3 regions of the Rhodospirillum rubrum ATCC 11170 genome follow, and region 3 is predicted to be linked to each of the others. Evidence: riboswitches for the same ligand, from Rfam matches in the RefSeq annotation. Region 3 holds a riboswitch; each other region holds the start of a gene.
What was found. A riboswitch is a leader RNA that binds a small molecule or an ion and turns the genes downstream of it on or off. The one in region 3 is predicted to bind cobalamin.
Positions count from the first base shown of each region.

Region 1: another riboswitch for cobalamin. It lies ahead of RRU_RS06665 (ribonucleoside triphosphate reductase); the one in region 3 lies ahead of RRU_RS07505 (ribonucleoside-diphosphate reductase subunit alpha).
Region 2: another riboswitch for cobalamin. It lies ahead of RRU_RS02565 (TonB-dependent receptor plug domain-containing protein); the one in region 3 lies ahead of RRU_RS07505 (ribonucleoside-diphosphate reductase subunit alpha).

Region 1 is NC_007643.1:1,495,069-1,504,893, reverse strand. It holds gene RRU_RS06675 (sulfotransferase domain-containing protein) at 1-136, opposite strand, end outside; gene RRU_RS06670 (hybrid sensor histidine kinase/response regulator) at 458-2,893, opposite strand; cobalamin riboswitch at 2,994-3,219, shown strand; gene RRU_RS06665 (ribonucleoside triphosphate reductase) at 3,356-5,377, shown strand; gene nrdD (anaerobic ribonucleoside-triphosphate reductase) at 5,410-5,586, shown strand; gene RRU_RS06655 (anaerobic ribonucleoside-triphosphate reductase activating protein) at 5,612-6,310, shown strand; gene RRU_RS06650 (alpha/beta fold hydrolase) at 6,456-7,232, shown strand; gene RRU_RS06645 (diguanylate cyclase) at 7,260-9,158, opposite strand; gene RRU_RS06640 (metallophosphoesterase family protein) at 9,473-9,825, shown strand, end outside.
Region 2 is NC_007643.1:571,436-581,260, reverse strand. It holds gene RRU_RS02595 (phytoene/squalene synthase family protein) at 1-949, opposite strand, end outside; gene RRU_RS02590 (phytoene desaturase) at 930-2,453, opposite strand; gene RRU_RS02585 (adenosylcobinamide amidohydrolase) at 2,593-3,273, shown strand; gene RRU_RS02580 (ABC transporter ATP-binding protein) at 3,248-4,051, opposite strand; gene RRU_RS02575 (FecCD family ABC transporter permease) at 4,048-5,049, opposite strand; gene RRU_RS02570 (ABC transporter substrate-binding protein) at 5,039-5,983, opposite strand; gene RRU_RS02565 (TonB-dependent receptor plug domain-containing protein) at 5,995-7,932, opposite strand; cobalamin riboswitch at 8,127-8,359, opposite strand; gene bchO (alpha/beta fold hydrolase BchO) at 8,380-9,291, opposite strand; gene RRU_RS02555 (magnesium chelatase subunit D) at 9,360-9,825, opposite strand, start outside.
Region 3 is NC_007643.1:1,706,604-1,716,428, reverse strand. It holds gene RRU_RS07540 (DUF6916 family protein) at 1-112, opposite strand, end outside; partial or broken gene RRU_RS20135 (ArsR/SmtB family transcription factor) at 408-626, shown strand; gene RRU_RS20000 (arsenate reductase ArsC) at 825-1,361, shown strand; gene arsB (ACR3 family arsenite efflux transporter) at 1,473-2,546, shown strand; gene arsD (arsenite efflux transporter metallochaperone ArsD) at 2,543-3,085, shown strand; gene arsA (arsenical pump-driving ATPase) at 3,096-4,811, shown strand; gene RRU_RS07515 (ferritin-like domain-containing protein) at 4,949-5,446, opposite strand; gene RRU_RS07510 (ribonucleotide-diphosphate reductase subunit beta) at 5,576-6,652, opposite strand; gene RRU_RS07505 (ribonucleoside-diphosphate reductase subunit alpha) at 6,664-8,553, opposite strand; cobalamin riboswitch at 8,647-8,843, opposite strand; gene RRU_RS07500 (class I SAM-dependent methyltransferase) at 9,074-9,825, shown strand, end outside.

The sequences.
Region 1 (9,825 bases), 210 kb from region 3:
GATTGTACATCAGATTTGAAATGGGCAGGTTGTTGATATTGACGGGCTTCCCGCCCCGTTCATAACTGTTCAACATCAGCCTCAGCCACGTATTTCCCGAACGGGGATATGAGGCCAACCAGTAGATCCCCCGCATTCGTCAAAACAAACTTGAATCGGCCGCTGCCGATGACGTTGAAAACATTGAATTTTCCCTGGAGAAACAGAGAGTTATTTGCTCGCTTTCACGCAGCGGCATCGAGCGGGATAAGGTTTTTTAGCCCAAAGCCGACCATCGTTCCCTCGGATAAGAGAAGCCGTCGAGGAATGCGCCCCTATCGTCTTCAACTCGACCGGCTCCCCGAACGCTCGCTTGGTCTAAGCGGCGTCCCCCAAGGCCGCTTCCGGTACGGCATCGAGGGGTCCGCCCCCCAGTTCGCCGCCTGATCATGCCCTTACCAAAATCAGTCATCGCTCGTCACCCCTTGGCGGTGATCTCGTCCCACAGCCGATCAAGATCGCGCAGCGACGAGTCAAACAGCGTCGGCAGATGCTCGACCAGCACGCCGACCGCGGCGCTTTCGCCCTGGCCGCAGGCGGCTTCCAGTTCGGCCGCCCGCCGACGCAGGCACTCCAGGCCAAGATTGGCCGATGCGCTTTTCAGGCGATGGGCGTCGTCCTCCGCCTCGGCGATCCGGCCGGCCTCGACATGGGAGCACAGCGTGGCCAGGGTGCGCGGCGCCGAGCCGTGGAAGGCGGCCAGGATCTTGCCCGCCGCCGTCGCCCCCAGCATCTCCACATGGCCGCGCAGCACGGCGGGATCGACCAGCACCGGTCCGGCGGTGAAATCCTCGGCGACCGGCCCCTCGCCGTCGCCCTCCCCCGCCCTCGGGTCGTCGTCCTGACGGGTCAGGTCGCGCAGCATGCGGCGCAGGCGCTCCGGGTTGAAGGGTTTGCCCAAGAACCGCACGTCCAAACGGGCCGAGCGGGCGATATCGGCCTGCATCACATGGGCCGACAGCACGATGATCGGCATGGAACGCAAACCGACCGCCGCCTCGTGGCGCCGCACCTCGGCCAGCAGATCCAGGCCGTTGGCATCGGGAAGATTGATATCAAGCAAGGCGGCGTCGAAGCGCCGGTGTTCAAGCAGGGCGCGGGCCTCGCGACCATTGCGCGCCAAGACGACGTCATGGCCGAAGCGTTTCAGGAACCCCTCGGCCACCATCAGGTTGACGTCGTTGTCATCGACGACCAGCACCGAAAGCGGCCGATCGGCCAAAAACGCCGGGGGCTGGCCATTGGCCGTATCGGGCGGCGGCGGCGGCAGGCGTGCCGCTTCAAGCAGGGCGGTGACGTGAAAGCGGCTGCCCTCGCCCTCGCGGCTTTCGGCCCAGACTTCGCCGCCCATGACCTCGGCCAGCCGGCGATTGATCGCCAAGCCCATGCCGGTGCCGCCAAAGCGCCGCGAGATCGATCCGTCGGCCTGGGCGAAGGGCTCGAAAATCGCCTTGAGCGCCGAGGGCGCGATGCCGATGCCCGTATCATCGACGGTGATATGAAGGATCACCTTGCCCTCGGGCGCCTCGGCAAGGCGGTCGATATGGATCGACAGCGCCCCGGCATGGGTGAACTTCACGGCGTTGGAGAACAAATTCAGCAGCACCTGACGCAGCTTGGCCAGATCGCCGTGCAACCGCTCGGGAACGGCGGGCGAAACGCTGCGATAGACCTCTAGCCCCTTGCGGTGGGCCGAGGGGGCGACCAGGGCGAAGACGCCGTTGAGCAATTCCTCGACCGAGAAATCGACCGGATCGAGATCCAAGATGCCGGCCTCGATCTTGGTGAAATCGAGCACGTCGTTGACCATCGACAGCAGCATCTCGGCCGACAGGGCGATGGCGTCGGCGTGGTGGCGCAGGCGCTCGTCGCGCAACTCGTCGCGCATCAGGGTCGAAAGGCCGAGGATGCCGTTGATCGGCGTGCGGATCTCGTGGCTCATCGTCGCCAGAAAGGTCGATTTGGCCTGATTGGCCTCCTCGGCGCGGTCGGAGGCCCGCTTATAGGCGGTGATATCGGAAAAGATCAGCACCTGCCCGCTGTAGCGCTCGCTGACATCGAGCATGGCCTGACGGCGCACCTCGAAGTCGCGCGGGCCCTCGACCGTGTCCATCCGGTAATCGATGCGATCGCTCTCGGCGCCTTCGGCCTCGGCGGCTTTCTGGGCAAACCGCGCCAGCAGATCGTCAACCAGACGTTGGGCGCTGGGGGGAATGCCGCTGCCGTAATAGCCCGCACCGGGGCTGGGACCAAAGCCGATCAGAATTCCGGCGCTGCGATTGAGGTTTTCCAGGCCGCCCGCGTCGTTGATCAGGAAAACCGGATCGGTCAGGCTTTCGAAAGCCGTCAGATATTTGTTCTTTTCATTGACCAGATCGCGATTACGCTCGCGCAGCTTTCCCACCTCCTGCTCGCGCTCGAAACGCGACCACGCCGCGCACAACCCCAGCTCCACCCGGTCGAAGTAATTGTCGATCCGGTTCTTGATCTCGGCCTGATCAGCCGCCGGGCGGGGATCGCGCGCCGCCAGATCAAGCAGGGCGCGACGGTTGTATTTCAGCAGGCCGAGAAACAGCGCCAGCGGGATCCCCCGGGCGCGGTGACGATTGGCGGTCTCGATGCCATAGCCGGCGACGGGATCTTCCGTATAGGAAAGCGACGCCCGCGGCGGCGCGGCCGGCGTGCCATCGGCCTCGGCGGCCAGGAAGGCGTCGATCAACCCGACCATCCCCGCCCGCCACGCCTCTTCCAGAGTCGAGGTATAAGCCATATACCCCTGCTCCCGGGCGTAGTCGATGACACGGCGAACCAGCCAGTCCTCGTTCTCGCGCAGCAATTTTTCAAGCGCAATCATGGCGAAATCCTTTGCGGGCCAAAGCCCAGCTTAGCAGCCATACGCCCCCGGCGCACCAGCGTCGACCGATGGCCGCTTGACTTCCCATAGCGGTCAGAGCTACCGTATTTAGCGTTACGGTTCCTTGGGTATGCAATATCTAGGGTGAAGAGGGAAGACGGTGCGCCCTTGAAGGGCAATGCCGGCGCTGCCCCCGCAACTGTGAGCGGCGAGCCCGCGTCCAAGACTGCCACTGGTGCGCCGGTCCTTCGGAACCGGCCCCGGGAAGGCCGGACGGGGGCTGTGACCCGCAAGCCAGGAGACCTGCCGTAATGGCCGCAACGTCCTCGGGCGGGGGTTCCCGAAGGGTGCATGGCATGGGGCCGACCGGTACGCGCTTGCGCGTAGGTTTGGCTTGCCACGCGTCCCCTTCCTGCATCCCCGCCTTTCCCTACGCCGCTTCTGACCGGAGTCCAAAGAACCGTGATCCCCGAAATCGTCTCCCCGCCCCCTGGCGTCGTCAAGCGCAGTGGACGAACGGTTCCCTTTGACGCGGTCAAGATCCGCTCGGCCATCGAACGGGCCGGCAAGGCGACGGGCGATTTCGATCCCATCGAGGCCCAGCTTCTGGCGATCCAGGCGGTCAAGGTGCTCAGTCACCGCTTCACCGAAGACGCCCCGCATATCGAACAAATCCAAGACGTGGTCGAACAGGTGCTGATTTCGGCCAATCACTTCGCCACGGCGCGCGCCTATATCGTCTACCGCGAACAGCACGCCCGCCTGCGCATCGACCGCAAGACCGTTGTCGATGTCGAATCCTCGATCAATGAATATCTGGACCGTGCCGACTGGCGGGTGAACGCCAATGCCAATCAAGGCTATTCGCTGGGCGGCCTGATCTTGAACGTATCGGGCAAGGTGGTGGCCAATTACTGGCTTTCCCATGTTTACCCCCCCGAGATCGGCAATGCCCACCGCCAGGGCGATCTTCACATCCATGATCTTGACATGCTGGCGGGCTATTGCGCCGGCTGGTCGCTGCGCACCTTGCTGACCGAGGGCCTGAACGGCGTTCCCGGCAAGGTCGAAGCCGGCCCGCCCAAGCATCTGTCGAGCGCCGTCGGCCAGATCGTCAATTTCCTCGGCACCTTGCAAAACGAATGGGCCGGGGCCCAGGCCTTCAGTTCCTTCGATACCTATCTGGCACCTTTCGTGCGCGCCGACCGCCTGAGCTATGCCGAGGTCCGGCAGTTCATTCAGGAACTGGTCTATAATCTCAACGTCCCCTCGCGCTGGGGCACCCAGACGCCCTTTACCAATCTGACCTTCGACTGGACCTGCCCGGAGGACCTGCGCGATCAGGTGCCGGTCATCGGCGGGGTCGAGGTCGATTTCACCTATGGCGATCTTCAGGTCGAAATGGACCTGATCAACCGCGCCTATATGGAGGTGATGACCGAGGGCGACGCCAAGGGCCGGGTTTTCACCTTCCCCATCCCCACCTACAACATCACCAAGGATTTCCCCTGGGACAGCGAGAACGCCGATCGCCTGTTCGAGATGACGGCCAAATACGGCCTGCCCTATTTCCAGAACTTCGTGAATTCCGAACTCAACCCGTCGATGATCCGCTCGATGTGCTGCCGCCTGCAGCTTGATCTGACCGAATTGCTCAAGCGCGGCAACGGCCTGTTCGGCAGCGCCGAGCAAACCGGCTCGCTCGGCGTCGTCACCCTCAATTGCGCCCGCCTGGGGTATATCCACCAAGGCGACGAGGCCGGGCTGTTCGCCCGTCTCGACACCTTGCTTGATCTTGGCCGCAACAGTCTGGAGATCAAGCGCAAGGTCATCCAGCGCCACATGGACCACGGGCTGTTCCCCTATACCAAGCGCTATCTGGGAACCTTGCGCAATCACTTCTCGACCCTGGGCGTCAACGGCATCAACGAGATGATCCGCAACTTCACCGCAGGGGCCGAGGATATCACCACGCCCTATGGTCACGCCCTCGCCGTGCGCTTCCTCGATCACGTGCGCGCCCGCATCGTCGGCTTCCAAGAGGAAACCGGCCATCTTTATAACCTGGAGGCCACCCCGGCCGAGGGCACGACCTATCGCTTCGCCCGCGAGGACCAGAAGCGCTTTCCCGACATCTTGCAGGCCGGCACCCCGGACCAGCCCTATTACACCAATTCCTCGCAGCTGCCCGTCGGCTTCACCGATGATCCCTTCGAGGCCCTGGAACGCCAGGAAGAGCTTCAGGCGAAATATACCGGCGGCACCGTCGTCCATCTGTACATGGGCAGCCGGGTCTCCTCGGCCGAGGCTTGCAAACGTCTGGTCCGCCGGGCGCTCGAACGCTTCCGCCTGCCCTATATCACCGTCACCCCGACCTTCTCGATCTGTCCGACGCATGGCTACATCGAAGGCGAGCACGCCTTCTGCCCCAAATGCGACGAGGACATCATCGCCCGCAAGCGCGCCAAAAGCGCCTGCTGCTAACCCCTTTGATTAGCTCTGAAAGGACCTCTTCCATGACTCATCTTTCCGCCGTTTCCCTGCCCATCGAGCTTACCGATGACGAGCGCCAGCCCTGCGAGATCTGGACGCGGGTGATGGGCTATCACCGCCCGGTCACCTCGTTCAACACGGGCAAGAAGGGCGAATTCGCCCAGCGCAAGGCCTTCGTCGAATGCGCCCTGCCCGAGTGAGAAGCCCGCTGAGGGGGTCTACCCGGTGATCCCGGATCTGCGCATCGGCGGGCTGGCCCGGCTGTCGCTTTGCGACTGGCCGGGCGAGCTGGTCGCCACCGTCTTCCTACGCGGCTGCCCCTGGCGTTGCCCCTATTGCCATAACCCGGGATTGCTCGGCGCCCGCGACCCCTCCGATCCGGCCTGGGAGGACGTGTTCGGCTTTCTGCAAAGCCGGCGCGGCCTGCTTGATGGCGTGGTTTTTTCCGGCGGCGAGCCGACCACCCAGGGCGGATTGGGCGCGGCGATCGATGCGGCGCGGGGATTGGGATTTCGGGTCGGCCTGCATACGGGCGGCGCCTTTCCCGACCGCTTGGCGGCCCTGTTACCCCACCTCGACTGGGTGGGCTTCGACGTCAAGGCGCCCTTTGACGCCTATGGGGCGATCACCGGCGCGGCCGACAGCGGCGCCCGGGCCCGCGACAGCCTGGACCTGCTGCTGGCCTCGGGGATTGCCTACGAAGTTCGCACCACCCTTCACCCCGCCTTGATCGATGAGGCGGCGCTGGACGCCCTGGCGGCCGAACTGGCGGCCCTGGGCGTCGCCTCTTACGTGCTCCAGCCCTTCCGCGCCGAAGGCTGCGCCGATGCCGATCTGGCGCGCAGTGCCCGCGGCCTGGCGATGCCAACCCTATCGGCCCAGGCTCAGGCGGCCTTTCCGCGGTTTTGCGTCCGGGTGGGATAGGGCGATCGCCATCGGGGCAAAAACACCCTCTTCACCCCCTTGACTTGTCAGCCAAGCCCTGGCTCCCTTGTAAGGCCTGGGGGGAGGCGCGAGAGAGGCTTGGAAGGACGGTCAACCTTGACCGGCGTTCCGAAAAGAGGGCCCCATGCGTCTGACCCTTGAGAATCGTCTGGTTTTCATCGAAACCGGAACCGACGGCGTCGATTTATCGCGACCGGTCGTGGTTCTGATCCATGGCGCGGGCATGACCCATAGCGCCTGGGATAAACAATCGGCCGCCCTGGCGGCCGACGGCTGGGCGGTCATCGCCCCCGATCTGCCCGGCCATGGGCAATCCGAAGGTCCGCCGCTGACCAGCGTTTCCGACCTTTCCGACTGGCTGCTTGGCGTTTTCGATGCCCTGGGCCTTTATCGGGCGGTGGTCAGCGGGCATTCGCTGGGCGGGCTGATCGCCCTGGAATTCGCCCGCCATCATTGCGTGCGCAGCGCTGGACTGGCCTTGATCGGCACCGCCGCCGCCCTGCCCGTTCACCTGGATCTCCTCAAGGCCGCCGATCACGATCTGCCGCGCGCGGCGACGATGATCAGCCGCTGGGGATACACCGCGCAGGCCGACCCCACCCTGGTCGAAGCCCGCAAAAGCCAATGGGCGACGACGGCGCCGGGCCTGCTCCATACCGACCTCATGGTCTGCGACGGCTATGGCGAGGGGGCGGCGGCGGCGGCGCGCATTCCCTGCCCGGCCCTGGTCGTTCACGGCGAGCAAGACCGCATGGTCTCGCTGCGCGGCGCCCTGATGCTTGTCGAGATCCTGCCCCACGGCCACGCCCTGCTGGTCACCAACGCCGGCCACATGGTGATGGACGAACGGCCCGACGCCGTGCTTGAAGCCCTCCACCGCCTGCGCCCCTTCGCCGCCTGAAAGCCGCTCCAGCCCGCCCTTCCTCCTTCAGGATCTGGCCACCGATTGGGTTTGCCCAAAGCAGGCCACGCGATCCCGGCCGCCATGCTTGGCGGCGTACAGGGCCGTGTCGGCCTCCTTGAGCATCCAATCGAAGGTCGCCGCCTCGGTGTTCCGGCAACTGACCCCCACGCTGACGGTGACCTTCAACACCCCGCCCTCGGGCAAGGGAACCTCCAGGGCGCGAATGGCTAGAACCACCCGCCAAGCCAGTCCCTCGGCGCCCTCCTGGTCGGTTTCGGGCAGCAGGATGGCGAATTCCTCGCCGCCGATGCGTCCCAGCAGATCGGTTTTGCGCAAGACGCCGGCGATTTCCCCGGTCAGGGCCTTCAGCACCCTGTCGCCGGCGTCGTGACCATAGGTATCGTTGACCCCTTTGAAGTGATCGGCATCGACGATCATCATCGACAGACGGCGGCCATGGCGGTTGGCCAGCGACAACAATAATTCGCTTTCCTCGGTGAAGGAGCGGCGATTGAGCACCCCCGTCAAACCGTCGATATTGGCCAGCCGCCGCAGGGTTTCCTCGGTGGCCTTGCGTTCGGTGATATCGCGGATCACCCCGATATGAACCCGGGTTCCATCGAAGGACTGGGTGCCGACCGTCAATTCGATCGGAAATTCGCTGCCGTTCTTGCGTCGGCCGATCATTTCGCGCCCCCGCCCAATGGCGCGCTGGCCGGAGGGCTTGCCCTTGCGCAGGTGGCCGTCGTGATCGCGCGCGTAGGTCGCGGGCATCAGCATATTGACGCTTTGACCGCGCACCTCCTCGACGTCATAGCCGAATAGTTCGGTCGCCGAGGGGTTGAATTCGCTGATGATGCCCTTTTGATCGATGATGACCACGGCGTCGCGGGCCGCCATGATGAAGCCGCGCATCCGCTCCTCGCCTTCGGCCAATTGCCGCGTGCGCTCGGCCACCTTGCTTTCCAGCGACGCATTGGCGCGTTCCAGATCCAACAGCGATACGCGGCGATGATGCATCTGATAATAAAGCGAGGTGATGCCGAACCCGAGGCCGAGGGTGCCAAAGACCTGCAGCACCAGGATAAAGGCCAGTTTTTCCCGCCAAGGCTGAAGAAGCGTCCGATCGCTGGCCTGAACGGTCACCTCGACGCCGTAAGTCGGACCCCGAAGGAAGGCGCCGACTCCCGGCCCATTGGGCAGGTAATGGACCTCCTCGCCGCTGCCTCCGCTTTCAGCAAGCCCCTCGTCGCCCCTGTGCGGCGCGCCCTCGCCCCAACACCGCGTAAAGCCAAGGCAGCCGATCATCCCGGCGTCGCGCTGGGTGATCGTCACCGCGAAACCTTCGGAAAGCTGATGGGAGTGGATCATCTGATCGATGGAATCGGTGGTGATCGTCGCGGCGACCACCCCGGTCAGCCGACCAAAGGAATCCCTCACCGCCCGGCTCACCGGGATGACCCAGCTTTTATCGAGACGATTGGTGGTGACCGCGCCGATGAAAAACTCATCGTCCACATTGGACAGATGGAAGGCGAAATAATCTTCGCCCGACACATCGATTTCCGAGACCTTATCCGTCAGCGAGGCGTTGCGCAGCCTGCCGTCGCCACCGATCAGAAACAGCGCCGCCAAAGACGGCGTGATGGCGTGACGACGCAACAGCAGGCGGTGGGTAAACGGATCATGGACATCGATCGCGCTCGGATAAGCCCGCAAGACCTCGGTCAGCCCCGATAAAGTACGATCAATCCGATCCAGGTTGGCTTCGACCTCGCGGACAAGAATATCGGCGACGACAACCGCTTCCCGCAAGGATTCATCGATAATGTCGCGCCGCTGCCAATAAGCCAAGGTCCCGAGCGCCGCATTATATGCCATGATCAGGATCAGGCCACCGACCACCCATGGAACGCGTTTCATTCCACCTCCGACGGCCACTGACCACCGAGACCTTCCAAACCACCCTCGCCGGAGAGCCGAAAACTGGACAATAAGGAGAGGGGGGCGACCATCTTTTTCTCAAACCCCTATCACCCGATATCCAAGGAAGTGGTGGTTAAGAGACCGCCTTAACACCCCGCGCCACCGGCCCCTGACGATTTCGCGAAAAACCGCGGACCTCCGGGGAAAACGCCCGAAGGGCTTGAAGCCGCCCCCCGCCCGTGCGACCGTCGAGTCCCCCTATCCCGGGAGGGGCCGCCTATCGCCGACAACCGCCGTTTTTCGGATCTTCCATGCGCATTCTTCACGCCGCCGATATCCACCTCGACAGCCCGCTTTCCGGACTGATCGCCCGAGCCGGCGGCCAGGTGGGCGATTTGACGACGGCGACGCGCCGCGCCTTCACCGCGATGATCGATTACGCCCTTGAGGCCGGGGTCGACCTCGTGCTGATCGCCGGCGATCTTTACGATGGCGACTGGCGGGATTTTTCGACGGGGCTGTTTTTCCTCTCGCAGATGGCCCGCCTTGAACGCCAGGGGATCCGCGTCGCCGTGGTCCAGGGCAATCACGACGCCGAAAACCGCATGACCCGCTCGCTGCGCTGGCCGCCCACGGTCAAGGTCTTTCGCTCTGATCGGGCCGA
Region 2 (9,825 bases), 1.1 Mb from region 3:
GGGCCCATTGGCGGAGCGAGGCTTCGACCAGGAACCGGGTTTCGTCCAAGGGCGGGGCGTAATCAAGGGTCCGCCCCAGCAAGGTTCCACCCAGCGAGCGGCCGACCACCCTGACCTTGCGCACCGGGGGGACGACGGCGCGGCGCGAGATCGAGTCGAATTTGGCGCGTTCAACCTCGCGGCCGATCTCGGCATACAGATCGCACGCGGCGCGGATCGCCGGCCGACAGCTTGCCGGCAGGCCGCTGATGCCGGTGATCGCCCGCCGATACAACTGATCGGCCTCGTCGAGCAGGCGACGCACTACCCCGGCCAGTTCCGGGGTGAAACGCGGATCGGCCAACCAGATCGCCGGATCGATGCCGGCCTCGCGCAGCCAGTCGTGGGGCAGATAAAGCCGGCCGTTGCGGGCGTCCTCGCCGACGTCGCGGGCGATGTTGGTGAACTGCATGGCCACGCCCAGATCGCAGGCGCGGGCCAGAACCGCCGGCTCGCGCACGCCCATCAGCACCGTCATCATGGCGCCGACCGTGCCGGCCACCCGGGCCGAATAGGCCTGCAGATCCGACAGGCTTGGGCATTGCCGCCCTTCCAGATCCCATTCCATCCCTTCAAGCAGGGCTTCGGGCAGGGCGCGGGGAATCGAAAACCGCGACACCGTATCGGCGAAGGCGCGATCGCAAGGCAGCGGCAAGGGCCGGCCGGCATAGGCGCGGTCCAGGCGGTCGGTCAGAACGGCGATGGCGTTGCGATGGGCATCGGGAGCGTCCACCGCGTCGTCGGAGACCCGACAAAAGGCGTAAAGCGCATAGGCCGGATCGCGCAATTTCGCCGGCAACAGCAGCGAGGCGGCGTGAAACGTCCGCGAGCCGGTGCGGATAAGCTTGCGACAATACTCATAGTCGTCGGCGCTCGCCGCCAGCAACGAATTAGACCAGGACCGAGGCATCGGGCACCACCGTATCGAGGATTTTTGCCGAAGACAGGACGCCGGGCAGGCCGGCTCCGGGATGGGTTCCGGCCCCAACCAGATAAAGCCGGTCGATCTCTTCGCTTTTATTGTGGGGGCGGAACCAGGCGCTTTGGGTAAAGGCCGGTTCCAGACCGAAGGCCGCGCCGTTCAGGCTGGACAGTCCGTCGCGGAAATCAACGGGGGTCACCACCTTCGAGGTGACGATCTTGGCCCCCAGGCCGGGCAGAACGGTGCGTTCGAGTTCGGCCAGGATCGCCTTGCGATAGGGTTCTGCTTCAAGCGCCCAATCCTGACCGCCACCCAGATGGGGCACGGGCGACAGCACGTAAAAGGAATCGCAGCCTTCGGGCGCCATCGACGGGTCGGTGGCGGTGGGGCGATAGAGATAGAGGCTGAAATCCTTGGCCAGGGTCTTGGCCTGGAAGATATCGGCGATCAGCGTGTGATAGCGCGGCCCCATCAGAATGGTGTGATGGGCGACATCGGGATAGGTGCCCTTGGTGCCGAAATGCCAGATGAACAGGCTCATCGAATAGCGCGACCACGCCAGCCGCCGGTCGCTCCACCAGCGGCGATGGGCGGCGGGCAGCAGGTTTTTATAGGTGGCGGCGGAATCGGCGTTGGAGACGACGATATCGGCGGCGATCTCCTCGCCGGTCTCCAGCCGCACGCCGCAGGCCCGGTCGTTCTTCACCAAGATCTCGGCGACGCCGGCGTTATAGCGCAGGTGATTGCCCTGGCCTTCGATCAGCCCGACCAGCCCTTTGACCAAGCTATGGGTGCCGCCCATGGCGAAATGCACGCCCCAGCGCCGTTCAAGAAAGGCGATCATCGAATAGATCGAGGTCACGCTCAGCGGGTTACCGCCGATGAACAGCGGATGGAAACTCAGCGCGATGCGCAGGCGCGGATCGGCGACATGCTTGGCGACATGGCCCCAGACCGAGCGCAGGGCGCCCAGCTTGAGCATCTGGGGCACCACCTTCAGCATGTCGGTGATCGACGAGAACGGCTTGTCGGCCATCTGCTCGAAGCCGACCTTATAGATATCCTCGCTTTCGGCGATGAAGCGCTCGTAGCCCTCGACATCGCCGGGCGACAAGCGGGCGACCTCGGCGCGCATGGCCTCGGGATCGGATTGGGCGCGGAAGGTCTCGCCGTCGTTGAAGCGAATCGTATAAAAAGGTGTCAACGGCCGCAGGTCGACATCGTCGGACATCTGGCGTCCGCACAGGGTCCACAGCTCTTCGAACAGGCTGGGCAAGGTGACGATGGTCGGACCGGCATCGAAGGTGAAGCCGTCTTGCTTGAACACCCCGCCGCGACCGCCCGGTCCCCCCAGCTTTTCCAGAACGGTCACCCTGTACCCCCGGGCTCCCAAACGCACCGCGGCGGCAAGCCCGCCGAACCCGCTTCCGATCACGACCGCATGGGGCCGACGGTCTTGTGTCGGCACGGTAGGCGCTGGGTGGAGTTTCATGGGAAAGGACTACCTGGACAGAAAAGGTTTACAGTCGATACTGTAACAGCCGACTGACAGGGCGGCAATGCGGAAGCGACCACCGCTTCTCCGTCATCCCCCCGCCCCTCCCCTCTTCCGCTCTGGTTTTGGCGTTTTCATGACCTTCACCGTCGACTGCCGCCCGCCCCTGCTGGTCGCCCGTTTTGCGCGGCCCCAGCGCATGATCGGCTGGGCAATCAACCGCCCGGGACTGTGCCATGCCTCGGCCGTGGCCTGGGTTCAGGTCGACAATGGCGATCTTCCCTGTGGTATCGAGCCCCGCGCCGTTTTGGACGCGCGCCTTGAAGCCGCCGGGCTGGGCGACGCCGTCGGTCTGCTAACGGCGCGCACCATCACCCGTTACCATCAGGCGCGGCGCGACGTGGGCGGGGCCAGCGCCCAGGTGCTGATGACCCTGGGGCTGGGCAATGCCGAACGCATCGGCGCCCCCCCGGCCTTGGGCCGGCCGCCCGATGCCCCCCACCCGCCGGGTACGGTCAATATCCTGTGCCACGTCTCCACCCGACTCGACGACGGCGCCCTGCTTGAAGCCCTGTCGATCGCCACCCAGGCGCGCACGGCGGCGATCATCGAAGGCTGCCTGATCCGCGCCGGGCAAAGCCGCCCGGTCACCGGCACCGGCACCGACTGCCTGATCCTCGCCTGCCCGCCGGAGGGCCCGGCCAGCCCCTATGCCGGCCTGCATACCGGAGTCGGCCAAGCGATCGGCGCCGCCGTCTATGACGCCACCCGCGAGGCGATGGACCTGTGGATCAACGAAGGCGGGATTCTGGTGTAAGGCGATTGGCCACACGCCCGGTTGGCGTGACCAGCAGCCCGCCGGCGTCGCTGCGGATATCGGCCTCCACCCCATAGACCCGGGCCAGGGTTTGGGCGGTCACCACCGTGGCCGGCGGACCATCGGCGACCAGCCGCCCCCGATCAAGCAGCAGCAGGCGCGTACACCAGCGCGCCGCCAGCCCCAGGTCATGGAGCGACACCAGCACCGCCCGCCCCTCTCCGGCCAGGGCGGCGAAGGTTTCCATCAGGGCGATCTGATGGGCGGGATCCAGACCGGCAGCCGGTTCATCGGCCAGCAGCAGCGGCGCCTGCTGGGCCAGCACCCGGGCCAGCAGAACCCGCGCCCGCTCGCCGCCCGACAGGCTGGCGACCGGGCGCTTGCGCATCTCGGTCAGATCCATCCGCGCCAGGGCGCCCTGGATGGCGGCGGCGTCGTTCAGCCGTCCCCCCGTCGCGCCACCGCGATGGGGCAGACGGCCCAGGGCGACCAGGGTTTCCACGCTGACCGGCCAGACGATCTCGCGGTCCTGGGGCAGATAGGCGAGTTGGCGCGCCCGGGACGGGGGCGAAAGGGTGGCCGCGTCGCGCTCGGCCAGGGCGATGCGTCCGCCATGCCCCAAACGTCCGGCGATGGCGCGCATCAGGCTGGTCTTGCCCGCGCCATTGGGACCGATCAGACCAACGCATTCCCCCGGTTCGACGGTGAACGACGCGTCGCTCACCACCGGGCGCCCGCCCAGAACCACGCTGACCCTGGCGCAGCGCAGCAGGCTCATAACGCGTCCTTGCGCATCCGCGCCAGCAGCCACAGGAAAAACGGCGCGCCGACCAGGGCGGTGACGACGCCAAGCTTGAGATCGCGCTCGGGGGCGATCAGCCGCACCGCCAAATCCGTCACCAGCAGCATCGCCGCCCCGCCCAGGGTGCTGGCCGCCAGCAGGCGCGAGGGCCGGCCGCCGACCAGCGGCCGCAGCAGATGGGGAACCACCAGCCCGATGAAGCCGACGGCGCCGGCCACCGCCGTCGCCGCCCCCACCGCCGAAGCGGTGCCGAGCACGACCAGGGCCCGCGTCCGCCCCAGGGAGATTCCCAAGGTGGCGGCCGCCTCCTCGCCCAGGGTCAGGGCGTCAAGCGCCGGCCCCAGGCGGGCGAGCAATACCCAGCCCAAGGCGATGAACGGCCCGGCCAGCAGCACATGGCTCATCGAGCGGTTTTCAAGCGAGCCCAACATCCAGAACACGATCTCCATCGCCGCGAAGGGATTGGTCGACAGATTGAGCGCCAGCGAGGTCAGGGCGGTGGCCAAACTGGAGACGGCGATGCCGGCCAGGATCAGGGTCAGGGGATGGGCGGCCCGTCCGGCCAGGACGCCGACCAGAACCACGGCGATCAGGGCTCCGGCCAGGGCGCAAAGCGGCAGGGCCAGGGCGAAGCCGGCGGCCAGACCGCTATAGATCGCCACCACCGCCCCCAGGCTGGCGCTGGCGCCGACGCCAAGCAATCCGGGCTCGGCCAAAGGATTGCGCAAATAGCCCTGCAACGCCGCCCCCGACAGCCCAAGCGACCCGCCCACCAGCAGGGCGAGCAGGGCGCGCGGCAAACGGATCTCGCGCATCACCAGGGCGGCGGGGCTGGCGTCGCCGCTGATCAGGGCGACCAGGGCGGCGCGCGGCGCCAATCCCGCCGGCCCGACCAGCAGGGCGACGGCGAACAAGGCCACGACCAGCAGGCCGAGTCCGGCGAGAAGGGCTGCGAAGGCGCGATCACCGCCCATCGTCGGCTCCGGCCACCGCACCCAGGGCAAGGCGGGATGGCGGACGGGCGGCGGCCAGCCGGGCGACGGCCTCGACCACCATCGGTGTGCCGCAGAGCGCCAGCCGTGACTCGAGCGGCACGCGCACGGCGCCACGGCGTTCCAGACCGGCAAGGGCGGGATGGATCAGCACGCTTTCGGCCAGACTGCTGCCGGCGGCGCGCGCCAGGGTCGATCCGCCCTCCGGCTCCGCGCCGGGCAGGCGACGCCCGGTCACCACCATTTGCGGATCGGCCATCACCAGGGCTTCAAGCGACAGGGCGATCATGCCGCTGTGGCCCAGGCGGGTCGCCAGATTATCCAGGCCGGCCGCCCGCACCGCCTCGTCAAGCAAGGTGCCACTGCCAAAGGTATAGCCATTGGCTTCAATCACCGCGGCGCGCGGCCGCGCCGGCGACAGGGCTTTGGTGATCTCGGCAAGGTGGCGATCGAAGGCGCCGATCAGCGCCTCGGCCCGGGCGCTCCGGCCAAGCAGTTTGCCCATCCGGCGCAGGTCCTTGCGGATATCGTCAAAGGAGGTGGCCGGCGGGAAGACCTCGACCGCCATCCCCAAGCCGCGCAGCATCGTCACCGCGTTGCCGGCGCCAAAGGATCCGGCCAGCACCAGATCGGGCGCCATCAGAAAGATCTCCTCGGCCGCGCCATGGTTGGCCGGGATGGCGCGCGCTCGATCGGCCAGCATCGACAGCTCGGGCTTCGCCGCCAGCGGCGAGACCGAGCGCACCTGACCGGGGGCGGCCAACAACAGGGCCAGTTGATCGGTGCACAGATTGATCGACACCACCCGGCGCGGCGGAGGGTCGGCCGCCAGCGCCGCCGGCGGACCAAGAAGGGCGGCGATCACCGCCGCCCCCCCCAGAAGCCGCCGCAGCAGCCGATGAGGACGGCCGATCACCCCGATGCCCCCTAGAACCGGGCCCGCAGGCCGAAATAGCCGGTCACGCCCTGGGTGGCGTAGCCGTCCAGATCGGCATATTGGGTATCAAGGGCGTTCTCGATCCGGCCATAGACCTCGACGGCCTCGGTCACCTTGTAGCGTCCCCCCAGATTGAGCAGGGCATAATCATCAAGCCGCAGCCGGGCGCTCCCCATGCTCGCCGCCCGGTAATCGAAATCGTAATTGCCCGCCGCATAGACCACCTCGGCGTTCACGCCGGCGCGGTTGTCAAGGAAGCGGTAGTCGGCGGCCAGAGTGGCGCGGTGGCGCGGACGGCGGACCTCGATCTTGTCGTCGGGATCATAGGCGTCGGTCCAGGTGTAATTGCCCGTCAGGGTCAAAGCCTCGGTCGGCCGCGCCGTTAGCGTCAGTTCGATCCCCTGGCGGCGGCTGTCGCCATTCTCGTTGACCGCCGTCCCCAGGTAGCTGGGCGCCTTATAGACGGTGACGATCTCATCGGTCAGGGTTTCATGGAAATAAGTGGCGTCCAGGGTCAATTGATCGCCGAGGATGCGCTGCTCGATGCCGGCGTCCCAGCCGAAGTTCTTCTCGGGATCGAGGTTGGCGTTGCCGATGAACTGGCTGGGGATGAAGCCGAATTGCTCATAAAAGGTCGGATTGGTCACGCCGGTGCCAACCGAGGCGTGCAGACGCGACTGGGTTGGCCGCACCTCATAGGACGCGCTGGTGCTAAAGGTCGTCGAATCGGCGAAGCTGTCGTTGATGTCGTGACGGAGGGCTGCCTGCAGATCAAGATCTTGAAACAGCGTGCCGCGATATTCGGCGACCAGCCCGTAAAGATCGCGCTGCTGGCCTTCCACCTGCGAGGGATCGGAAACCAGATCGGCATCGGTGTTGCGGAAAGTCTCGCGCTGCCAATCCACCGCCGCCGTCAGCCGGTGATTGGCGCTGGTTAGCGTCGGCGCATCAAGCGCCAGCGTCGTCTGATAAGTCCCCTTGAAGCGCTGCCCCAGGGATTTGGCGGTGGACAGCCCATCAAGCAGGGTCTGGATATCGACCCGCGTATAGTCAAAACGCGCCTGATGGCTCAGCCTGCCGCCCAGGCTATCGACATCGACATGGCCCGATACCGCGACATCGCGCTGATCGGTGGCATAATCCCCGTCATAGACCAGATCGGAGCGCTTGGGGGCGCCAAAGGCGAAGCCGTCGTAATCGGAGCGGCGGTCGGCCATCCGCGCCGTGGCGCCAAAGCGCAGCCAGTCGCTGGCGTCGTAATTGATCTTGCCGTTCAGGGTGATGTTGCGGTCGCGGTCGATATCGCCGCCGGGATCGGCCGAGACATCCAGCCCGCCGGCCCGCAAGCCCGCCAGCGACAGGGCGGCGTCGAGATCCTCGGTGCCCGCCCCCATGGCGACCGATCCGCCGAAGGTGCCATCGCTGCCGCCGTCCAGGCTCACCTCGCCGCCGCTCTGGTTGCGCGTGCCGCGCCGGGTAACGATGCTGATGACGCCGGCGGTGGCGTTGGAGCCCCAAAGTGCTGATTGCGGCCCGCGCAGCACCTCGATGCGCTCGATATCGCTGGCCACCAGACCGGCGAAATCGTATTCGCCCGAAGCCGGCGACGATACGGCCACGCCATCGATCAGCACCAGAACATGGTTGGCCTCGGCGCCGCGAAGGCGCACCTGGGTCACGCCGCCGGGCCCGCCGGCCCGACTGACGGCGACGCCGGGCAATTGGCGCAGGGCGTCGGACACATAGCGCACGCCGCGTTCGCGCAAGTCCTCGCCGGTAAGGACGCTGACCGAGCGCCCGAGATCCTTCGCCGCCACCGGGGTCCGGCTGGCCGAAACGATCAGCCCTTCGGTGGTTTCCGGCTCGTCGGCCCAAGCGGCGGCCCCGCTGGCGCCGACCACCCCCGCCATCACGGCGGCGACGGCCACCCCAAACACTCCCATCCCCGCGCGCCACGCGCGATCAGGCGATCCATAACCCATGACACGTCCCCCCAACGCGGCTTCCCGATCCGGGAACGCCGCGCAGCCGATGACCATGGCCGTCCCGAATCCGGGCAGACCAGCGGATATGTGCCACCATTGCGGAGAAAAACCGCCCCATGGCGCGCCCCGCGCACAGGGTTAGGTGACGACCAGCCGGCAGGTCTCCTGACTCGTGGGTCCTGACCCTGATCTCCGCCTTCCCGGGACGACGCGCGCGAGCGCTGGTCCTAGTGGCCGAATGGAGAGGGGCTCACCACTCACAGTTGCGGGGGCAGTCACGGATTGGGCCCGCAAGGGGCCGCACCGTGTTCCCGTTTTAATCCAGCCGGGGCGTTATGCCCGGCCTGGAACCGGCAGTCCCCTTCGCTCTACTTCGGGCTGTGGGATCTGTCAAGACAGCGGGGGAAGCAAAGCGACCTCGCGGGCCGCCTGTTCGATCAGCCCGACCACCAGATCGGGCTGCTCCTCGTGGACGAGATGGCCGCCGCCGGGCACGACGTGCAAGGTCGCGGTGGCGACGCGGGTCGCCAAGCGCTTGGCTTCATCGGGCGAGACCGCCTTGTCCTCCTCGCCGACGATCAGATGCAAGGGGATGGTCAGCCGCCGCATGTCGCGATTGAGCGGCGCCAGATCCCAATGGGCCATCATCGACAAGGCGCTGCTGACATGGGCGGGCGAACGCATCAAGCGGCCGTAATAGGTCATGCCGGGCTTGTCGAGCAGCGAGCCGGTATCGCGGATGAGCCGTTCGACCCGCTGCTGATCGGCCGCCCCCCACGACATCATGTAAGGGGTCAAAGGATTGCAAAACAACACGCGGGCCATATAGGGAAACAGCGTGCCGGCCATGCCGGGAAAGGGCATGAAGGCGCCGTTGATCGACACCAGCATGCGCGGCGTCACGCTGCCATCCAGCACCATCCGCGCCAGAATCGCCGCCCCGGCCGAATGGCCGACCACCCCATCGGGGCTCAGGCCCTCGGCGGCCAGCAGCGCGCTCAGCGCCTTGGCCATGCTGGGCAGGGTCGGGCGAAAGCTGAAGGGCGCCCGGGTGAAGCCGTGGCCGGGCAGATCGATGGCGACCACCCGGAAGGATCGGGCCAAGGGCCCCATCAGATCGCGCCAGGAATGGGTGGTGGCCGCCGTGCCATGGACCAGCAAAAGAAGCGGCGCGTCGCCGCCTTTCCCATTGCCGCCGGCGGTGGGTCCCATGCTCTGGACATGCCAGTGGAAGCCGCCGACGGTCACGAAACGGCTGCAGTCCCGATGCGGCCAGGTCTTGCCCTCGCGCTCCCAAATCATTTTGCCACCCACACACATCATGCCACACACACCCTAGATGTCCCCCAAGGGTCGTCGGCGTGACCTGCTCAGGTCATCGCCGCACGAACGCCTTGCGATATAGCCATCGCATCGGCGTGGGGCAAGGCGAGGTAGCAAGCGTCAAGCTCTTCGGCCAGTTTGCGGGCGCGCGGATCGGGACGCGGCGCGGTATCGACCAACAGCACCCCCAGCCCCATGGCGCGCAGGGCGCGGGCCGCCGATTGGGCATCGGCTTCGGCCTTGGCCCGGCCGCCGGTGCCATCGCGCCCGACATTGGCCCGCCCATCGGTCAGCACCACCAGAACCGGGGTTTCCCCGCGCCGCTGGCACAATTCGGCCAGGGCGGTCGCGGCGTCGAGGCCCGAGGCCAGGGGGGTGCCGCCGCCGCCGGGCAGCCGCTGCAAACTGCGCTTGGCGCGCACCAGCGAGCGCGTCGGCGGCAGCAAGACATCGGCCCGCGCCCCGCGGAAGGCGACCAGGGCCACCTGATCGCGGCGCACATAGCAATCGGCC
Region 3 (9,825 bases):
GATCCTCGCTCGTCTTGGGCCAGCGCACGCGAAACACCTGATTAACCAAGGGTTCGAAATGCCCGGCCGCAAGGTCGGCCAGGGTAAGGGCGTGGGAAGGCGGGTGTGTCATGGCGTCAAAACCTTGAAAAAGGGCGACAGACAAAACCGACGGGCTTGGCAAGATAGGGCAAAAGATCATGCGGGGGGGATGGTCATGGCTTCAAGCCCGTTTCCCGGGCACCCTGAAAAATCGCCCCCTTTTGACTTGCCGCTGACGCCGCGTCGTTATGACCGAGCGCCGTGCGGTCCGCCTGTTCACCATCGCCGCCCTTGGCGTTTTGACAGCGGCGACGGTGAAAAAGCCTTGTCAGCGGCGAATTTCATCCCTATCATTTCGTCAAATAACGAATTGATAGGGATGAGACGTGCTCGAGACCTTTGAAACCGTCGCCAAGGCCGTGGCCGATCCCAACCGGGTGCGGATCCTCAAGCTTCTGGAAAGCGGCGAGCTCTGCGTCTGCCAGATCACGGCGGTGCTTGATCTCGCTGCCGCCACCGTATCCAAGCACCTTTCCCTGCTCAAAGCCGCCGGGCTTTTGCAACAGCGGCGCGAGGGCAAATGGGCCTATTACCGTTTGGCCGACCGCGCGCTCAACCCCTATGCCCCGGCCTTCCTCGGGCTGATCGGCGCGACCTTGGCCGACGACCCGACCTTGACCGAAGACGCCCGCATCCTGAGCAAGGTCAACGCCCTGCCCCTTCAGGTTCTGTGCGACCAGGGCCGCGCCGCACTTGATCTGACCCGACCGACGTCCCCCGCCCCCTCTTGTTGTGGAACCCCCATGATGACCGAGACGTCCTTCAACGTTCTTTTCCTGTGCACGGGCAATTCGGCGCGCAGCATCCTGGCCGAAAGCATCCTTAATCGGGAAGGCGCCGGCAAATTCCGCGCCTATAGCGCCGGCAGCCACCCCAAGGGGCAAATCGACCCGACCGTGCTGGCGCTGCTGAAAAAAACCAACCACCCTACCGAAACCCTGCGTTCGAAATCCTGGGATGAATTCGCCGCTCCCGGCGCCCCGACCCTGGATTTCGTTTTCACGGTTTGTGACAACGCCGCCGGCGAGGTGTGCCCGATCTGGCCGGGACAGCCGATGACCGCCCATTGGGGCGTGCCCGATCCCGCCGGCTTTGTGGGGAGCGAGGCGGAAAAGGCGGCGTTCTGCGGCGAGGTGATGCGCTTGCTGCGCACCCGCATCAGCATCTTCGCCGCCCTGCCGATCGCCTCGCTTGATCGCCTGTCCTTGCAGCGCCGCCTCAAGGAAATCGGCAAGGTCGCCCTGGAAAGCCGGGAAACACGCGAGAGCGGCGTGCTCTGATCCCCGCGTCCCCCGGTCCCGGGTGACGCTTTTTTCGATGCGAGCAAATCGCCGGACCCCTTCCGCCCGTCGCCCCCGACGCGGCGGAGGGGATCTGGCGGGAGAGAGATGATGTCCGTTCACAGCGATCCCCCCGCCGCCAAGGTCTCTGGCAAGCCGATGGGGTTTTTCGAGCGTACCCTGACCCTGTGGGTCGGGCTGTGCATCGTGGTCGGGGTGACCTTGGGCCATGTCGCGCCCGGCCCCTTTCAGGCCATCGCCGGGCTGGAAATCGCCCAGGTCAATCTGCCCGTCGCCCTGCTGATCTGGCTGATGATCATTCCGATGCTGCTGAAGATCGACTTCGCCGCGCTGGGCACCGTCGGGCGGCACTGGAAGGGCATGGGCGTGACCCTGTTCATCAACTGGGGGGTCAAGCCGTTTTCCATGGCCCTGCTCGGCTGGTTGTTCATCAGCACGCTGTTTCGGCCCTGGCTGCCCGCCGATCAGATCGACAGCTATATCGCCGGGTTGATCCTGCTGGCCGCCGCGCCCTGCACGGCGATGGTCTTCGTCTGGTCCAACCTGACCGGCGGCGAACCCAATTTCACCCTGTCGCAGGTGGCGCTGAACGACCTGATCATGGTCTTCGCCTTCGCCCCCATCGTCGGGTTGCTGCTTGGCCTGTCGTCGATCACCATTCCCTGGGACACCCTGCTGATCTCGGTCGCGCTGTATATCGTGGTGCCGGTGATCATCGCCCAGATCTGGCGGCGCGCCCTGGTTGCGCGCGGTCCCCAGGCCGTGGAGCGCGTGCTCAAAACCCTGCATCCGCTGTCTTTGGGCGCTCTTCTCGCCACGCTGGTGCTGCTGTTTGGCTTCCAGGGCGAACAGATCCTCGCCCAACCACTGATCATCGCGCTGCTGGCGGTGCCGATCACCATCCAGGTCTATTTCAACAGCGGCCTTGCCTATCTGCTGTCGAAGAAGCTGGGCGTCGCCCATTGCGTGGCCGGACCGGCGGCGCTGATCGGCGCCAGCAACTTCTTCGAACTGGCCGTCGCCGCCGCGATCAGCCTGTTCGGCTTCCAGTCCGGGGCGGCGCTGGCCACCGTGGTCGGCGTGCTGATCGAAGTGCCGGTGATGCTGTCGGTGGTGAAAATCGTCAATGCCTCCAAGGGCTGGTACGAAGGAAAGCCCGCATGACCGGGATCACCGCCCTGGGAAACCGCTGCGGCTTCCAGCCGATCGCCCCCGCCGTTATCCGCTCCAGCGCCCAGATGAACGGGCTCTGCCCGTCCTCGGCGGTGCTGATGAGTCGCCCCGTAGGGGCGCGGATCACACCGCCCGTAGGGGCGCCGATCACATCCCCCACAAAGGAGAAAATCATGAAACTCGATGTCTATGATCCCGCCCTGTGCTGTTCCAGCGGTGTTTGCGGCCCCGATGTCGACCCCGCCCTGGTCGCTTTCGCCGCCGATTTGCTGTGGGTCGCCGAACAGGGCGTCAGCGTCACCCGTTATAACCTTGGTCAGCAGCCCCAGGCCTTCGCCGCCAATCCGGCGATCGTCAAGGAACTGGAGGCCGGGATCGACCGCCTGCCGATCCTTGTCCTTGATGGCCAGATCCTCTCGACGGGGATTTATCCGACGCGCGGCCAATTGGCCGCCAAGCTGGCGCTGTCGCCAAGCCCGGCGCCGGCCGCCGCCGGGTCGTGCTGCTCGCCCCGATCGGGCTGCTGCTAAGGAGGCCGTGATGGCCCTTCCCGAAACCCCCACACGCTTTATCTTTTTCACCGGCAAGGGCGGCGTTGGCAAAACCTCGCTGTCGTGCGCCAGCGGTCTGGCTTTGGCCGAAGCCGGCAAAACGGTGCTGATCGTCAGCACCGATCCGGCCTCCAATCTGGACGAGGTCCTGGGCACGCCCTTGGGCGACCAACCAACGGCGATCGCCGGCGCGCCCGGCCTTTACGGGCTGAACATCGACCCGGAAGCGGCGGCCTTCGCCTATCGGGAACGCATGGTCGCCCCTTATCGGGGACTCTTGCCCGCCGCCGCCATCGCCAGCATGGAAGAACAGTTCTCCGGCGCCTGCACCGTCGAGATCGCCGCCTTCGACGCCTTCGCCAAGCTGCTGGGCGATGACGCGGCCACCGCCGCATTCGATCACGTGATCTTCGATACCGCCCCCACCGGCCATACCCTGCGCCTGCTCACCCTGCCTTCGGCCTGGGGGGATTTCATCGCCTCGGCGACCGGCGGGGCCTCCTGCCTTGGCCCTCTGGCCGGGCTGGAGACGCAAAAGGCCTTGTATGGCGCGACGGTCGCCCATCTCGCCGATCCGAAAATGACCACGGTGGTTCTGGTCAGCCGGGCCGAAGGCGCCGCCCTGCGCGAAGCCGAACGCACCCGGGGCGAATTGGCCGATCTGGGCGTGACCAACCAACGGCTGGCGCTGAACGGGGTGTTCACCGCGCCCCGGGGCGAAGACGCCATCGCCGATGCCATGACCTTGCGGGGGCTCGAGGCCCTGGCGGATATGCCCGCCGCCCTGGCCGCCCTGCCGCGCAGCCAGACCCCCTTCCTGCCGCTGGGCACCGTCGGCCTCACCGCCCTGCGCCAGATCGCCGCAGACACGGCGGCGGAGGCCACGCCCGCCGGCCCCGCCCCCGCCGCCGCTTTCCCGTCCCTGCCGGGCGGCCTGGAAGACCTGATCGACGAGATCGCCGCCGCCGGCCATGGGGTGGTGATGACCATGGGCAAGGGTGGCGTGGGCAAGACCACCATCGCCGCCGCCCTGGCCATCGCCCTGGCCCGCCGGGGCCACCGGGTCACGCTGTCGACCACCGACCCCGCCGCCCATGTCGCCCAGGCCGTTGACGGCACGGTACCGGGGCTGACAATCGCCCGCATCGATCCCAAGGTGGAAATCGCAGGCTACCGCGCCGAGGTGCTTGAAAAGGCGGGGAAAAACCTTGATGCCGCCGGCCGCGCCATGCTCGAGGAGGACCTGCGCTCGCCCTGTACCGAGGAAATCGCCGTTTTCCAGGCCTTCGCCCGCACGGTCGATGGCGGCAAGGACCACTTCGTGGTTCTGGATACGGCGCCGACCGGCCATACCATCTTGCTGCTCGACGCCGCCGAAGCCTATCACCGCGAGGTTCTGCGCACCCGGGCCGATATGCCCGAAGCGGTGCGCGCCCTGCTGCCGCGCCTGCGTGACCCGGGGTTCACCAAGGCGATCATCGTCACCCTGGCCGAGGCCACCCCGGTTCACGAGGCAGAACGCTTACAACGCGATCTGGCGCGCGCCGGCATCACGCCTTTCGCCTGGGTGATCACCCAAAGCCTGCTCGCCAGCGGCACCACGGATCGGCTGCTGCGCCAGCGCGGCGCCTATGAGGCGCCGTTCATCGCCCGGGTGGCGACCGAGCTGGCCAAACGCACCGCCCTCATCCCCTGGGCCGCCTGAGCGCCCCAAACTTCACGCCGGCGGCTTTAAGCGGGCCGCAGGCGGAAGGCGGTCACGGCACCGCCCCCGAAAGCGCCTTGTCGGCGCTTCGCGGGGGCGGTGTTTTCATCGATCATCGATCACGCGGCACAGCGCGATCAGGCCGCCTTCAGGGCCGCCGAATTGGCGACTTTATCGGCCAGCTTGGTCAGATCGGCGTCGGTCTTGATCTCTTCTTGAAGCGTCTGGTCAAGAAGCTTGGCGATCTCGGGCATGCCGAGCACCTCGGCCCAGCGCTTGAGCGTGCCATAGCGGGCGATCTCGTAATGCTCGACCGCCTGGGCCGAGGCGATCAGACCGGCATCGACCGCCGGCTCGCCCTTGAACGCGTCAAGGATTTCCTCGCCCTCGCTCAGGATGCCTTCGATCGCGTCGCAGGTTTTGCCCTGGGCGCGCTTGCCGAACAATTCGAAGGCCATTTGAAGGCGTTCGATCTGCCCTTCGGTTTCCTGATGGTGTTTTTCGAAGGCGGCCCGCAGTTCCGCCGAATCGGCGCCCCGCGCCATCTTCGGCAACGCCTTCAGGATCTTCCTCTCGGCATAATAAATATCCTTGAGGGTGTCATAGAAAAGCTTATCCAGGGTCTTCTCAGCCATGGGAGGCGTCCTTCTCATCTTGCAAAGACTGTTAAAGGCCTTGCCGGCTTGGCCGACAGCCCCTCTAACGAGTCGACGCCCGCTTCGTTCCGAGGTTCTTTCGCAGGGGGAATTTTCCTCTCGCGACCGTCATTGGGCGGTGCGCAGGCGGTCGAACGCCGCCCAGACGCCGTCCGGACCGTCCCAGGCGCCTTGGGTTGCCGCCTTGGAATATTCGGTGGATCGCTGTTCGAAGAAATTGGCGTGTTCGACGCCGTTGAGGATTTCCACCAGCCAGGGCAAGGGGTGGGGCCTGAGTTGTTCGTAACCCGCCTCGGTTTCGCGGAAATGACCATAAAGGATGGGCAGTTTCAACTGGGTCAGCCGCCAGTCGGCGACGTAGCGGACGTAGGATTTGATGTCCTCGGCGCGCATGCCCTCGATCGCGCCCAGCTCGAAGGCGAGATCGACGAACTTCTCTTCCAGTCCGACCATGGTTGTCGCCACGTCCAGGATGTCGTCGCGCACCGGCTTGGTCAGCGCGCCGGTTTCGCGGTTCCATTCGTGGAACAGACGGATGATACCCTGGCAATGCAGGGATTCGTCACGCACCGACCAGGTGACGATCTGGCCCATGCCCTTCATCTTGTTGTGACGGGGGAAGTTCAGCAGCATGGCGAAGCTGGCGAACAGCGCCATGCCTTCGGTGAAGGCGCCGAACATGGCCAGCGTGCGCGACACGTCGGCCATGGTGCCGACGCCGAAGGTGTGCATGTAATCGGCCTTGTCACGCATGGCGGCATAGTCGCGGAAGGCCGAAAACTCGGTCCGCGGCATGCCGAGCGTGGTTAGCAGCAGGGCATAGGCGTCGATATGGATGGTCTCCATGTTGGTGAAGGCGGCCATCATCATCTGGATTTCCAGCGGCTGGAAGATGGGCATATAGCGCTTGAGGTAATTGTCGCTGACCTCCACGTCCGACTGGGTGAAAAAGCGAAAGATCTGGGTCAGCAGGTTGCGCTCCTGGTCGGAAACGCGATCGGAGGCCCAGTCCTTGAGGTCCTCGCCCAGCGGCACCTCCTCGCCCATCCAGTGGACCTGTTGTTGCTTCTTCCAGAACTCATAGGCCCAGGGATAGCGTTCGACGTTGTAGGCGCCCGAGCCTTGCAGCAGGCCGATGCGACCGCTGTTGACCAGATCGAGGGGATTGAGCTGCGCGATGGTCATGGCCGGTCTCTCTATTGGCAGGCTAGGCATTCATCGTAATCGGCGCGCGGGGCCGATGACGTTTCCCCGCTCGGCTTTTCCCTGCCGACGAAGGCGGCGCGCTGCACCGATTTGGACCGGCAGTAATAGAGGCTTTTCAGGCCGCGCCGCCATGCCGTCCAGTGCAACATGTGCAGGTCCCATTTGTCGGCGTCGGCGGGCAGATACAGGTTGATGGACTGGCTTTGGCAGATGAAGGGGGCGCGGTCGGCGGCCAGATCGATGATCCAACGCTGGTCGATCTCGAAGGCGGTGCGGAACACCAGCTTCTCGTCGTCGCTCAAGCCTTCCAGGTGTTGGACCGAGCCTTCGTGCTCGATGATGGATTGCCACGTCTCGGCGGTATCGAGGCCCTTGTCCGCGAGCCGGCGCGCAAGGTGCGGGTTGCGCACCGAGAACGAACCAGACAGGGTTTTGTGGGTGTAGACGTTGGCCGGAATCGGTTCGACGCAGGCGCTGGTGCCGCCGCAGATGATGCTGATGGAGGCGGTGGGCGCGATGGCCAGCTTGGCGCTGAAGCGGGCCTTCATGCCGCGCTCCGCGGCATCCGGGCAGGCGCCGCGCTCGTCGGCCAGATCCACCGAAGCGGCGTCCGCGTCGCGGCGGATCTTGCGGAAGAGGCGCAGGTTCCACGACTTGGCAAGCGCGCTTTCGAAGGGGATGCCGCGGGCCTGCAAAAAGGAATGGAACCCCATGACGCCCAAGCCGACCGAGCGCTCGCGCATGGCGGCATAGGCCGCGCGCTCCATGCCGTCGGGCGCCGTCTCGATGAAATGGCTCAGCACGTTGTCAAGGAAGCGCAGCACGTCTTCGATGAAGCCGGGGGCGTTCTCCCATTCGTCCCAGGTCTCGATGTTGAGCGACGACAGGCAGCATACGGCCGTGCGCTCCTGGCCGCGATGGTCGCGCCCCGTCGGAAGGGTGATCTCGGCGCACAGATTGGAGGACGACACCCGCAGGCCCAAGTCGCGCTGGTGTTTGGGCAGGGCGCGGTTGACGGTGTCGGTGAACAGCAGATACGGCTCGCCGGTCTGCAAGCGGGTTTCCAGGATTTTCTGCCAGAGCTGGCGGGCGCCGACGCTGCGCAGCACCTCGCCGCTCTTGGGGCTTTTCAGGGCGAATTGCCGATCGTCGCGCACCGCCTCCATGAAGTCGTCGGTGATATTGATGGCGTGGTGCAGGTTCAGGCTCTTGCGGTTGAAATCGCCCGAGGCCTTGCGGATCTCCAGGAATTCCTCGATCTCGGGGTGGTGGATGTCGAGATACACCGCCGCCGAGCCGCGCCGCAGCGAGCCTTGGGAAATGGCCAGCGTCAGGCTGTCCATCACCCGAATGAATGGGATGATGCCGGAGGTGGCGCCATTGCCCTTCACCGCCTCGCCGATCGAACGCACGCCGCCCCAATAAGTCCCGATACCGCCGCCGTTGGAGGCCAGATCCACATTCTCGTTCCAGATGGCGACGATACCCTCCAAGCTGTCGGGAACCGTGTTCAGGAAGCACGAGATGGGCAGCCCGCGCTGGGTGCCACCGTTGGACAGGATCGGCGTCGCCGGCATGAACCACAGCTTCGACATGGCGTCGTACAGGCGCTGGGCGTGGGCGGCGTTATCGGCGAAGGCGCAGGAAACGCGGGCGAACATGTCCTGGATGCCTTCGCCCGGCAGCAAATAGCGGTCACCCAGCATCGCCTTGCCAAAGGCGTTCAGTTTGTCGTCGCGCGAGCGCTCAAGGCGGATTTCGGATGTTTCGGGGGGGTGCGGCCGCCGCCGGATTTGCGATGTGGGCTGATGCGACTGGCGTGGAGGCGACGCCACCAGATTGCCCTGGCGGTCGAAATCAAAAGCGGGCGCGGACGACATCGGCGATCCCCCTCAGGGATGATGAAAGGTGGGAGGGGAGAGACGCCATGCGGGCACAAGCCGGCATGCGCCCCATCGGGACACCCCGCCCGCGGACGTTTCAAGGGTCACGGCAGGTCTCCTGGCTCACGGGTCGTCGCCTTCGTCCGCCTTCCCGGGAATTTCCCCAGTGGCATGAATGGATGAAGGCTCGCCGCTGACAGTTGCGGGGGCAGCGCCGGCATCGCACCGGCTTCCCTCTTAGCCCCGGATATTGTGGTGTCCGGGGAACCGTAACACAACATAGGCTATATTATCGTTGCGCAGCGAGTCAAGCCCGGCCGGTGCGGCCCGGTTCATGGCGCGAGTCCGTCATGTCCTTTGGCGGCGGTGGAGCGGTCGAAAGAAGCCACCAGCCGGGAAAAAGGAAAAGCCGAAAAGGCGATCAGCGGCGACCAAAGATACAACCATATTGCTACAGAATGGTCCTTGGGGTAAAAACGTTGAACAGACCCGCCCTGTTTTTGGAGAAGATCCAGCGATGACGGACCCGGTGAATTTTGATGCGGACGATATTCCGGGCGTGGAAAATGAACATGATATCGTTTGGCAGATTCTATCGGACAAACTGAGGAAAGACTGCGCCCAGGCCGTCGATGACGACTACGGCAAAAAGTATCTACCCTTTACCGCCGGACAGCTTGTTCATCGCGTCACTTTCGCCTTATCCTATTACGATCAGAAGATCGGCAATTTGTTCCGCTGGGCGACGAAATCCGTCGAGGGCGACAACTACACCTACCAACTGACCGAGCGGAATCGCCGCCATCTGGCCCATTTCGTCTCTGTGGTCACCGGGCACCCGGAAAGCGAAATCTCGGCCTACATCGAGGAAATCAACGACGACGGCGCCCTGCGCGCCCATTTCGCCACGGTGATGCAGGGGCGCCAGGGGCCGATGGACATCGGGTTCCATCCCGGACGGCGCATGGGCTGGTATGCCATCGTCCGCGCCCTGAAACCGAAGATCGTCGTCGAGACCGGGGTGGCCCGGGGCCACGGCTCCCTCACCCTGGCCGCAGCGATCTTGCGCAACCGGGCCGAGGGCCATGCGGGGCGCTATGTCGGCACCGATATCAACCCGGAGGCCGGCATGCTGTTTTGTGGGGACTACGCGCAAGCCGGCACTATCTTGTATGGCGACAGCCTTGAATCCTTGTGGGCTTTCAACGAGAAGATCGATCTCTTCATCAATGACAGCGACCATTCCGCCAGCTACGAGAGCGAGGAATA